3 regions of the Colwellia sp. MEBiC06753 genome follow, and region 2 is predicted to be linked to each of the others. Evidence: predicted binding sites of a transcription regulator. Region 2 holds the regulator's gene; each other region holds the start of a gene.

Region 1 (3,288 bases), on a different contig from region 2:
GCGTAAATTCCCGCACCAATTAAGCCATTAATCGCCAACGCGCTAATACCAAACTGACCAATAGCGCGCTTTAATTTATTATTTTTCTTGTTATGTTGTTGCGACACACTGCTGCCTTTTATTGTTTTTATTTTTTGAATGTAGTTGTTATTTCATTAAGTTTATTCATAAGACCACTGTCATCAAAGACACATACATTCAGAAGACTTAGCCTAATAACGCATTATCATCACACTCATTAATCAAAGGTAGCTAGGTTTCATCGTGCGAATGGTTTATTATCAACTCGCTTAATATCAATCACTAACACTACCTTATAACAATGACAGATTCTCTCAACGTTAATTTAGACGAAATAGCAAAATTCGAAAAAGTCGCTCACCAATGGTGGGATCTTACTGGCGACTTTAAACCGCTTCATCAAATCAACCCGCTTAGACGACAATTTATCTTGCAACATGTTGATTCGGTTTTTGATAAAACCATTATTGATGTCGGCTGTGGTGGTGGCATTTTAGCTGAAAGTTTGGCAAAACTTGGCGCTAAAGTTACTGGTATTGACATGGGTGAAGAGCCGCTTAACGTTGCCAAACTTCATGCCTTGGAATCTGGCGTTAAAGTTAACTATGAAAAAATTCCAGCAGAGCATAAAGCCCAGGCTTGCCCTGAACAATTTGATATTGTTACCTGCATGGAAATGCTTGAACACGTCCCAGACCCACAATCGATCGTTCAAGCATGTGCGGCTATGGTCAAACCGGGTGGCTATGTATTTTTCTCCACACTAAATAAAACCGCCAAATCATATTTATTAGCCATATTAGCGGCAGAAAAAGTGTTTAAGTTAGTGCCAGACGGCACTCATGATCACAAGAAGTTTATCAAACCTTCACAGCTAATTGGTTGGGCAGAAGCTGCAAACCTCCACTGTATTGACGCAACAGGCATTCACTATAACCCGATCACTGAAAACCATAAGCTTGGTTCAGGGTTAGATGTAAATTACCTAATTTGCTGTCAAAAGGTTTAATCAATGAGCAAGCTTATCTTTAAAGGCGTGCTGTTTGATTTAGATGGCACGCTCCTAGACACCGCCAATGACTTAGGTGAAACCTTAAATGCCATTCTATCAAAGTATCAGCAGCCTCTTGTTGCTCGTGCAGATTATCGCCCTATTGCCTCGGATGGTGCCAAAGGTTTACTTGAACTCGGTTTTGGTCAAAAGCTTATTGATTATGACTATGAAACATTAAGACAAGAGTTTTTAGCGCATTATGAACAACATATCGCCGTTCATACCGAGCTATATTCTGGCATAAATGAAGTTATTAACTTTTTAGACCAAAACAATATTCCTTGGGGCATAGTCACTAATAAACCAATTGATTTAACTCAAAAGTTATTACCACATTTTGAGCAACTTAGCTCAGCCAAGTCAGTACTCGGCGGAGACTCGCTTGCACAAAGAAAACCTCATCCAGCGCCATTAATTGCCGCCGCTAACGAAATTGCCATAGCACCAGAGCATTGTATTTACGTAGGTGACGCCCCTCGTGATATTAGCGCAGGTAATGCTGCTGATATGTTCAGTGTTGTTGCCAATTGGGGTTACATTCCAACCAGCGAAAATGTCAATAGCTGGCAAGCGAGTTTGGTTATCAATTCGCCACTGGAAATTATCGAATTATTCAATAATTGTTGAATTACAACTGGATATACCAGTTAGGATTTTTAATAAAATTTTGGTTATATTATTTAGAAATAAAAAACCTTATTTTATGTAAAAAATAATTCTATAGGGCTAAAAAAACTAAAATTAACCATTGCGTTTTTATAATCGCTAATTAAAAAAGCAGTACTACGTTAGTCATTACTAACCAGTCAAAATTTGCTCAGATTATTAAATAATCATCCGAAATTTTAGCCCTTGCATTAGCCTCTCAACCTCATTATCTTGTGATTAGATTTAAAAAAAACCCAATATATTGTGCATCGAATAGTTAAACACACACCATTTGAAATAACTCAAATATTTAAGCTTAACTGTGCACCCTTATCGAATCTAAAAATAACAACAATAAAGCTTATACAAGGTCTTTCATGAACAGTAACCTCTTTGTAACCAAACGTAATGGCCAAAAAGAAGCCATTGATCTCGAAAAAATTCATAAAGTGATTGCCTGGGCCGCAGAAGGCCTAGATGAAGTTTCTGTATCTCAAGTGGAGCTTAAGTCACATATCCAGTTTTATGACGGCATAAAAACTGAAGATATTCATGAAACCATAATTAAAGCGGCTGCTGATTTGATTTCAGAAGAATCGCCTGACTACCAATATTTAGCCGCGCGTTTAGCTATTTTCCATTTACGTAAAAAAGCTTATGGTCAATTTGAACCTCCTAAGCTTTATGACCACGTAGTAAAAATGGTGGAATCGGATAAGTATGACCAGCACTTATTAGCTGACTATACCCAAGCTGATTTCGAAGCAATGGAGCGCTTTATTGATCACAGCCGTGATTTAAATTTCAGCTATGCCGCAGTTAAGCAGTTAGAAGGTAAGTATTTAGTTCAAAACCGTGTTACTGGTGATATTTATGAAAGTGCACAGTTTCTATACATTTTAGTTGCCGCTTGTTTATTTGCGAAATACCCAACAGAATCGCGCTTAAGTTACATTGAACGATTTTATGATGCGATTTCAAGCTTCAAAATTTCTCTGCCAACACCAATTATGGCTGGGGTTAGAACGCCAACGCGTCAATTTTCATCATGTGTATTAATTGAATGTGGTGATAGCTTAGACTCTATTAATGCCACTTCAAGTGCCATCGTTAAGTACGTATCACAACGTGCTGGTATTGGTATTAATGCAGGTCGTATACGCGCCTTAGGTAGCGCTATTCGTAATGGTGAAGCTTTCCATACGGGCTGTATTCCGTTTTATAAGCACTTTCAAACAGCAGTTAAAAGCTGCTCGCAAGGTGGTGTTCGCGGTGGTGCTGCAACCTTATTCTACCCACTTTGGCATTTAGAAGTTGAAAGCTTATTAGTGCTTAAAAATAACCGTGGTGTTGAAGAAAACCGTGTTCGTCACTTAGATTACGGTGTGCAATTTAACAAATTAATGTACCAACGCTTGATTAAAGGTGAGTCAATTACCTTGTTTAGCCCAAGCGATGTTCCTGGCTTGTACGATGCGTTCTTTGAAGACCAAGAAAAGTTTGAACAGCTTTATGTTAAATACGAGCAAGATGAATCGATTCGTAAAAAACGTATTAAAGCCATT
Region 2 (3,288 bases):
TTACATCTACTTCAATATTTACTTTAGTACCAACAACATAGCTGCTGATAATGGTTTGCTCAGTCGTATGAGGCACTATGGTTAAACGAAAACTGGTTTCGTTTAAACTGTTCACCGTTAAGCTCACGCCGTCTATGGTGATTGAGCCTTTCTCGGCGATATATGGCGCGATATCTTTAGCCATCGACAGCCAGTAATCAGTACTATTTCCCGAAGGCACAATGGAAGTTATCTCAGCAACAGCGTCAACATGGCCGGAAACAATATGACCACCAAAACGAGTGGTAGGCAGCATGGCTTTTTCTAAATTAACCCTCTGACCTATTTTATAATTAGCAAAGCCGGTGCGTTTTAAGGTTTCAAGCGAAACATCGGCACTAAAACTCGTGCTGTCAAAACTGATAACCGTTAAACAAATTCCATTGGTGGCAATTGAGTCGCCTAGTTTAACATCTGACATATCCAACTGGCCGACAGCTACCTGAATTCTGGCACCATCGCTACTAAGTTGAATATTTTTAATTACGCCGATGGCTTCGATAATTCCGGTAAACATTATTTAATCTCGTTAAAAGTGGCGACAATTTTTAAATCACTGCCAACCATAGTCACATCTGTGATATTTAATGATTTAGCATCAACTAATTGATGCACTGAAGGTAAACACACTAAGCCTTGGTTACCACTGCCCATTAATTTGGGGGCTTGGAACAAAATCAACTCGTCAACTAAGTTGGCATCAATAAATGCGCCGGCAAGGTTTACCCCTGATTCAATAAACAAATCGTTTAAGCCAAGGCTGCCCAAATATGAAATCACCTGAGCAAGTGCTATTTTACCATCATGCTTCTCAATGGCGACTCGAGAGACAAAATGCGGCCATTGGTGCTCAGTTTCAATAGTATCGCTAATAATTATAACCGGACTTTCATGGCTAAATAACGCCAAATCTGGTGTTAAGCGGTTTTGACCATCAATAATTACTCGCACAGGTTGTCTTACCTGCTGTTGAGGGTAGCGCTGGGCTAACTCGCCCAATTCCTGTTGGCGCACGGTTAATTTAGCATTATCAATAATAACCGTATTCGCCCCTGAAATTACTGCACAGCTTTGCGCCCGCAAACGTTGCACCTCCTGGCGCGCTAATGGTGAAGTGATCCATTTACTTTCGCCACTTGCCATCGCTGTTTGCCCATCTAAGCTTGATGCTAGCTTACAACGAACATACGGGCGCTTGCGCTCCATTAATGAAATAAAACCAAGATTAAGCGCTCTGGCATCATCAGCCAATAAGCCATATGCGGTGATAATACCCGCCTCGTTTAGCATGGCTAAGCCGCTACCTGCTACTTGCGGGTTCGGATCAACCATAGCGGCAATCACTTTAGCCACTTTCGCATCAATTAAGCCTTTTGCGCATGGTGGTGTACGGCCATAGTGACTGCATGGCTCAAGTGTGACGTATGCAGTGGCACCTTCGGCTTTATTACCCGCTTGTTTGAGGGCGTGTACTTCAGCATGCGGCTCACCTGCTTTTTGATGAAAGCCTTCACCAACAACCTCGCCATCTTTAACAATAACGCAGCCAACTCTGGGGTTTGGTGAAGTCGTGTAATGACCAAATTTGGCTAAAGCAATAGCTTTGGTCATAAATTGATGATCAGCCAATGAAAATTTAGCGTTAGCTATCATCGGCTATTTCTCTTCCGCTGTTTTTTCATCACCAAGACGAGCAATTTCTTCACCAAACTCTTTAATATCTTCAAATGAACGATAAACTGATGCAAAGCGAACATAGGCAACTTTATCAAGCTCTTTAAGCTGCTCCATAATAATATTGCCCATAAATTCACTCGACACTTCACGCTCACCGGTCGCTCGAAGTTGAGATTTGATTTTATTAATTGCCAATTCAATCTCTTCAACACTAACTGGGCGCTTTTCTAATGCCCGCTGCAAACCGCTGCGCATTTTATCTTCATTAAATGGTTCGCGTGAGCCGTCGCGCTTGATAATGCGTGGCATCACGAGTTCTGCAGTTTCAAAGGTGGTGAATCGCTCATGACAGTCCGTACATTCACGACGACGTCTAATTTGGTGACCATCAGCCACTAAACGCGAGTCAATGACTTTGGTGTCGGTTGCACTGCAAAAAGGACAATACATTAAACTGCTCGAATTGAAGAAAATTTGCCGAGCATTTTAATCTAAAACAACTATTTATGCTAAAGCCAATTACTATCAACTTAAGACTATTGATAAAAAGTCGTAAAAATTTACCTACAGCACAAATTTTTGATGTGTTTTAAACGAAAAAAGACGCCGAAGCGCCTTTTTGTTTTGCTTTGTTTTAAGTCAAAGCCAATTAGCCATGAACAATACGATTATCAATTAGGTTTTGCACCACAGCAGGATCTGCCAGTGTTGAAGTATCACCAAGGTTTTCCAACTCGTTTTCAGCAATTTTACGCAGTATTCGACGCATAATTTTTCCAGAGCGGGTTTTAGGTAACCCAGGGGCGTATTGAATATAATCAGGCTTAGCAAAGCGCCCTAACTCTTTAGCAACAAATTCTTGTAATTCGCCAATAAGCTCATCAGAGACATGGGCTTTTGACATTAAGGTCACATAACAATAGATACCTTGCCCTTTAATTTCATGAGGGTAACCAACCACAGCCGCTTCAGCAACCGCTGGATGAAGCACTAACGCACTTTCAATTTCTGCTGTACCTAAACGGTGACCAGAAACATTAAGCACATCATCAACACGACCGGTAATTTGATAAAAACCATCAGCATCACGTTTGGCACCATCACCGGTAAAGTAATTGCCCGGATACTGGCTAAAATAGGTATCATAAAAACGTTGATGGTCACCATATACCGTACGCATTTGCCCTGGCCAAGACCCCGTCATGACCAATAAGCCTGAACATTCGCCTTGTAATTCATTGCCGTCTTTATCGAAAATTGCTGGTTGCACACCAAAAAATGGTTTGCCAGCTACCCCAGGTTTCATATCGACTGCACCAGGCAGTGACGTTAATAAAATGCCGCCGGTTTCCGTTTGCCACCAGGTATCAACAATTGAGCAGCGGCTATCGCCAACTACTTCATAATACCAATGCCACGCTTCAGGATTAATCGGCTCTCCTACCGAGCCTAACAAACGAATACTCGAACGATCATGCTTATTAACTAGCTCGTCACCTAAACTCATTAATGCGCGAATTGCCGTTGGCGCTGTATAAAACACATTCACTTGGTGCTTGTCACAGACCTGCC
Region 3 (3,288 bases), on a different contig from region 2:
CCCAAAGTTAAGAACTGTTTATCTAGATGAATAAACCCCGCATCGTAAACTGGCAACATACCATGGGCTAAATATTCATCCATAATGCTGCGATAAGCCACTTGGTAACGATGAATTTTTTCAACTTCAGTTAATAAATCTCGGCCATCTTGTATTAATCGATTCATATTCAAGGTGATCACATTAACCGAGCCTGTGGAGACACCACCAGCGCCCAATGTATAAGAAAAAGTATTATCGCTAATTTCATTACGCAGGCGGCAGCACGATGCCAGAGAATCAGCACTTTCCGATTGATAAACGAAAAACGAATTGCCTTCACTCATTTGCTGCGCACACATTTGAGCAAATTCAGTATCTTTGACTAACTCATGCTCGGTTAACATCGCAGCGGTAACCACAGGAAAGGTTAACAATGACTTTTCCCTTTCTGCGTTAAACCAGCGCATAAAATACGCTTGCAGTTGGGCAACACTTTGCCAATTAGGCCTAGTAAAATCAGGAAAAACAAACTCTTGAAATAACGATTCAAAGTAATACTGATCGTAAATCGAAATATTCCAGAAAACGCTTTGATAACCACGTGCTGCCGCTGGTTGATTTAACGCATACACCACATGCTGTAAATGGTTATCTATTTCATCAGCATGGGATGCTAAGTAATTATCACCAAATTCATTACGGGCGAAATAGTCAAAATAAGTAAGAAACTCAACGGTGGCAATGGCGCCAGCAAACTGCGCACTAATGGCAAAGACTAAATTAATAAAACTGCCGCAAAACGATGCTAAATGCTTAGGTGCCTTTGATTCCCCTCCAAGCTTAGTTAAACCATCAAGTAAAAACGGGTAAAGCGAAATTGACGCACAATATGGCTTTAAACTGGTTTCATCATGGACATAAATTTCATGATCAGCGATTTGCCTTAAGTATTCATCAGCAAGTTCAGGTGAAAACAGCTCAGCAATTCTTTGACTAACCTGCGCTCGATTCACCTGAATAAAGTAGTCTTTCATTAATTCGGCCTCAAGTGTGGCGATATTTTTATGAGTAACATTGGCATTGGCATCCATTTTTGAGCCGTCAGCAGCATTGGCTGCATTTAGGTACTCATCAATAAACAGTTGTTTTTCTTTAAGTTGTTCGTCGTTTAAGCGTTGCATAATATTTCTCTTATTATTAGGTGGTTAAGGTGTTTGGAAGCGATGGTTTAAACACCGCTGATTATTCAGATCGTAAAATCGTTGGTTGGTGTTTATATCCGACAGGCCGCCACAGTCCTTTCGCCAAGGACCAAGCTTTACGTAATCAAGATGAGTTAAAATGTGTTTTGGTAGGCGTTCAAGGCCAGTATAAAGACAAGTTTTTAGTTGGTATTGGTGAGCAATAATCAACTTATCAATCAGCGCTTGGCTGCGCCATTCGCCACCAAAAAACAACACACAGGTAATGAGCCCTTGGTAGTGCTGTAATGTTTCACTAAAGTGTTGATTAGTTAATGGCGTGCCGCGGCGGCTATCCCAGGTATCAGCACTATGACAGCCTGAACATCGTAACGGACAGCCACTAATGGTAAACGCCAGACTAATTTCATCCGGCACTTCTTGAAATACTATGGTTGGTGAAAAAGCATTAAACACAACATATAGCCATTAACTTTATTTTGATCACAATATATTGTGTTTGCGTGTTTTGAGATATACCTCTAGATAAGTATTGAATCGATGAATAAAAAGCGATATCAAGGAGTGATGATTCGGTTTACCGCTTCATTAGCGACAACATATGTGCGTTATCATGACTAAGTCAGCGTAGATTCGCCTCAGCAATAAATTATCCACTAATTTTAAAGCGATCAATAATGGCTTTTAACCCATCCATTTCTGCAACAATTTCATTGGTTGATGCTAACATTTGATCTGACGAGACAATAGTTTCACTGGCCTGTGCGGCAATATCAGTTATATTTTGATCAATTTCTTTTGCAACACATGATTGTTGCTCTGCAGCAGAAGCAATCTGCACATTCATATCACGAATAATAGTCACTGCCGAAACAATATCCGTTAGTGCGGCATTAACATTTTCCGTTTGTATTACGCTTTGTTTAGCTTGTTCCTGACTTTCACTAATTGCAGTTACCGCAGCTGTTGATTGCCCCTGTAAACGCTGAATAATAGTGCTAATTTCTTTCGCTGACTCTTGCGTGCGCCCTGCTAACGTTCTTACTTCGTCGGCAACCACTGCAAAACCTCGCCCTTGTTCACCAGCGCGAGCCGCTTCAATTGCCGCGTTAAGGGCTAGTAAATTGGTTTGCTCCGCAATTGCGGTAATAACTTCCAATACTTTACTGACTTCTTTACTGTCATCGGCTAAATTTGTAATCACTTCTACAGCGCTAGTGACTTGCGCTGCCATGGTATGAATACCTTTTTCTGCGGCAGAAACCGTATCGTAGCCTACTCTTACTTTATCTTCGGCGTTATCGGCAGCCGCTGAAGCATCAACGGCATTTTCTGCGACACCGTTTACGGTAACGGCCATTTCGTTCATTGCCGCCGCTAACTGATCTATATCCAAATGCTGTTTTTGTACGCCAGCGCTAGTTTTTTCTGATGAACGCTTTACCCTTTCAGCGCAGTTATTAGTTTTATCGTAAGCCCCATTAACACTAACAATTATTTCACCTACTTGATCCAGCATCTGGTTATATGCATTGATAATATCGCCAATTTCGTTGTCTTTTAACGACGAGTCTTGCGCTATTTTATGGGAAAAATCACCATTACTCACATCAATCAAACTAAGCTGAATGAGTTTTAAATTATCCATTAATTCAGATAAGCCAAAGATCCGGCCTAGCACCACCAGCACCAGTATCATCACCGTAGTAAAAAATGTAATGTACTGAATGTCTTTAATTTGAGCATTGGCGCTGTCAGCCATCATACCCACAGCAATATTCATTTCTTGCAATACTGTTACTGACAAATTATTTAAATCTGTTAATGCGCTATTTTCCTGAGCAATATAGTTATCAATTGCCGTTTTATATAACTGCCAAGAATGATTAACTTTATTAAGCTGGTTAACAATTTCAGGCTCAGTAACTTGTTCAATTCCTAGTGCTTCGTCACCATTAACTAACTTTTGCAATGCTGATTCAAATAAGCCTACAGTTTCTCGCATACTTTGTTCAGAGAGCGCTCCTTGCTTAACTAGCAAGGTTTCTTTACCTAGTTTTTGGCTCAACATTCGTTGCTTACCCGCTAAGTTAATAGTTTCAGC

What was found. Region 2 encodes NrdR, which represses ribonucleotide reductase genes. Its sites were predicted from a motif close to AAACACNANATNTNGTGTTT; they were not measured.
Region 1: the regulator NrdR is predicted to act here: its motif matches at 1,974-1,993, upstream of nrdA (class 1a ribonucleoside-diphosphate reductase subunit alpha).
Region 3: the regulator NrdR is predicted to act here: its motif matches at 1,666-1,685, upstream of nrdG (anaerobic ribonucleoside-triphosphate reductase activating protein).

The regions. Positions count from the first base shown of each region.
Region 1 covers NZ_JBQMTM010000012.1:126,183-129,470, forward strand. The annotation lists gene ACOB82_RS10960 (APC family permease) at 1-107, opposite strand, end outside; gene ubiG (bifunctional 2-polyprenyl-6-hydroxyphenol methylase/3-demethylubiquinol 3-O-methyltransferase UbiG) at 323-1,030, shown strand; gene ACOB82_RS10970 (HAD family hydrolase) at 1,034-1,702, shown strand; gene nrdA (class 1a ribonucleoside-diphosphate reductase subunit alpha) at 2,101-3,288, shown strand, end outside.
Region 2 covers NZ_JBQMTM010000005.1:152,058-155,345, reverse strand. The annotation lists gene ACOB82_RS06220 (riboflavin synthase) at 1-556, opposite strand, end outside; gene ribD (bifunctional diaminohydroxyphosphoribosylaminopyrimidine deaminase/5-amino-6-(5-phosphoribosylamino)uracil reductase RibD) at 556-1,692, opposite strand; gene nrdR (transcriptional regulator NrdR) at 1,696-2,166, opposite strand; gene acs (acetate--CoA ligase) at 2,366-3,288, opposite strand, start outside.
Region 3 covers NZ_JBQMTM010000001.1:152,356-155,643, reverse strand. The annotation lists gene nrdD (anaerobic ribonucleoside-triphosphate reductase) at 1-1,163, opposite strand, end outside; gene nrdG (anaerobic ribonucleoside-triphosphate reductase activating protein) at 1,188-1,640, opposite strand; gene ACOB82_RS00710 (methyl-accepting chemotaxis protein) at 1,834-3,288, opposite strand, start outside.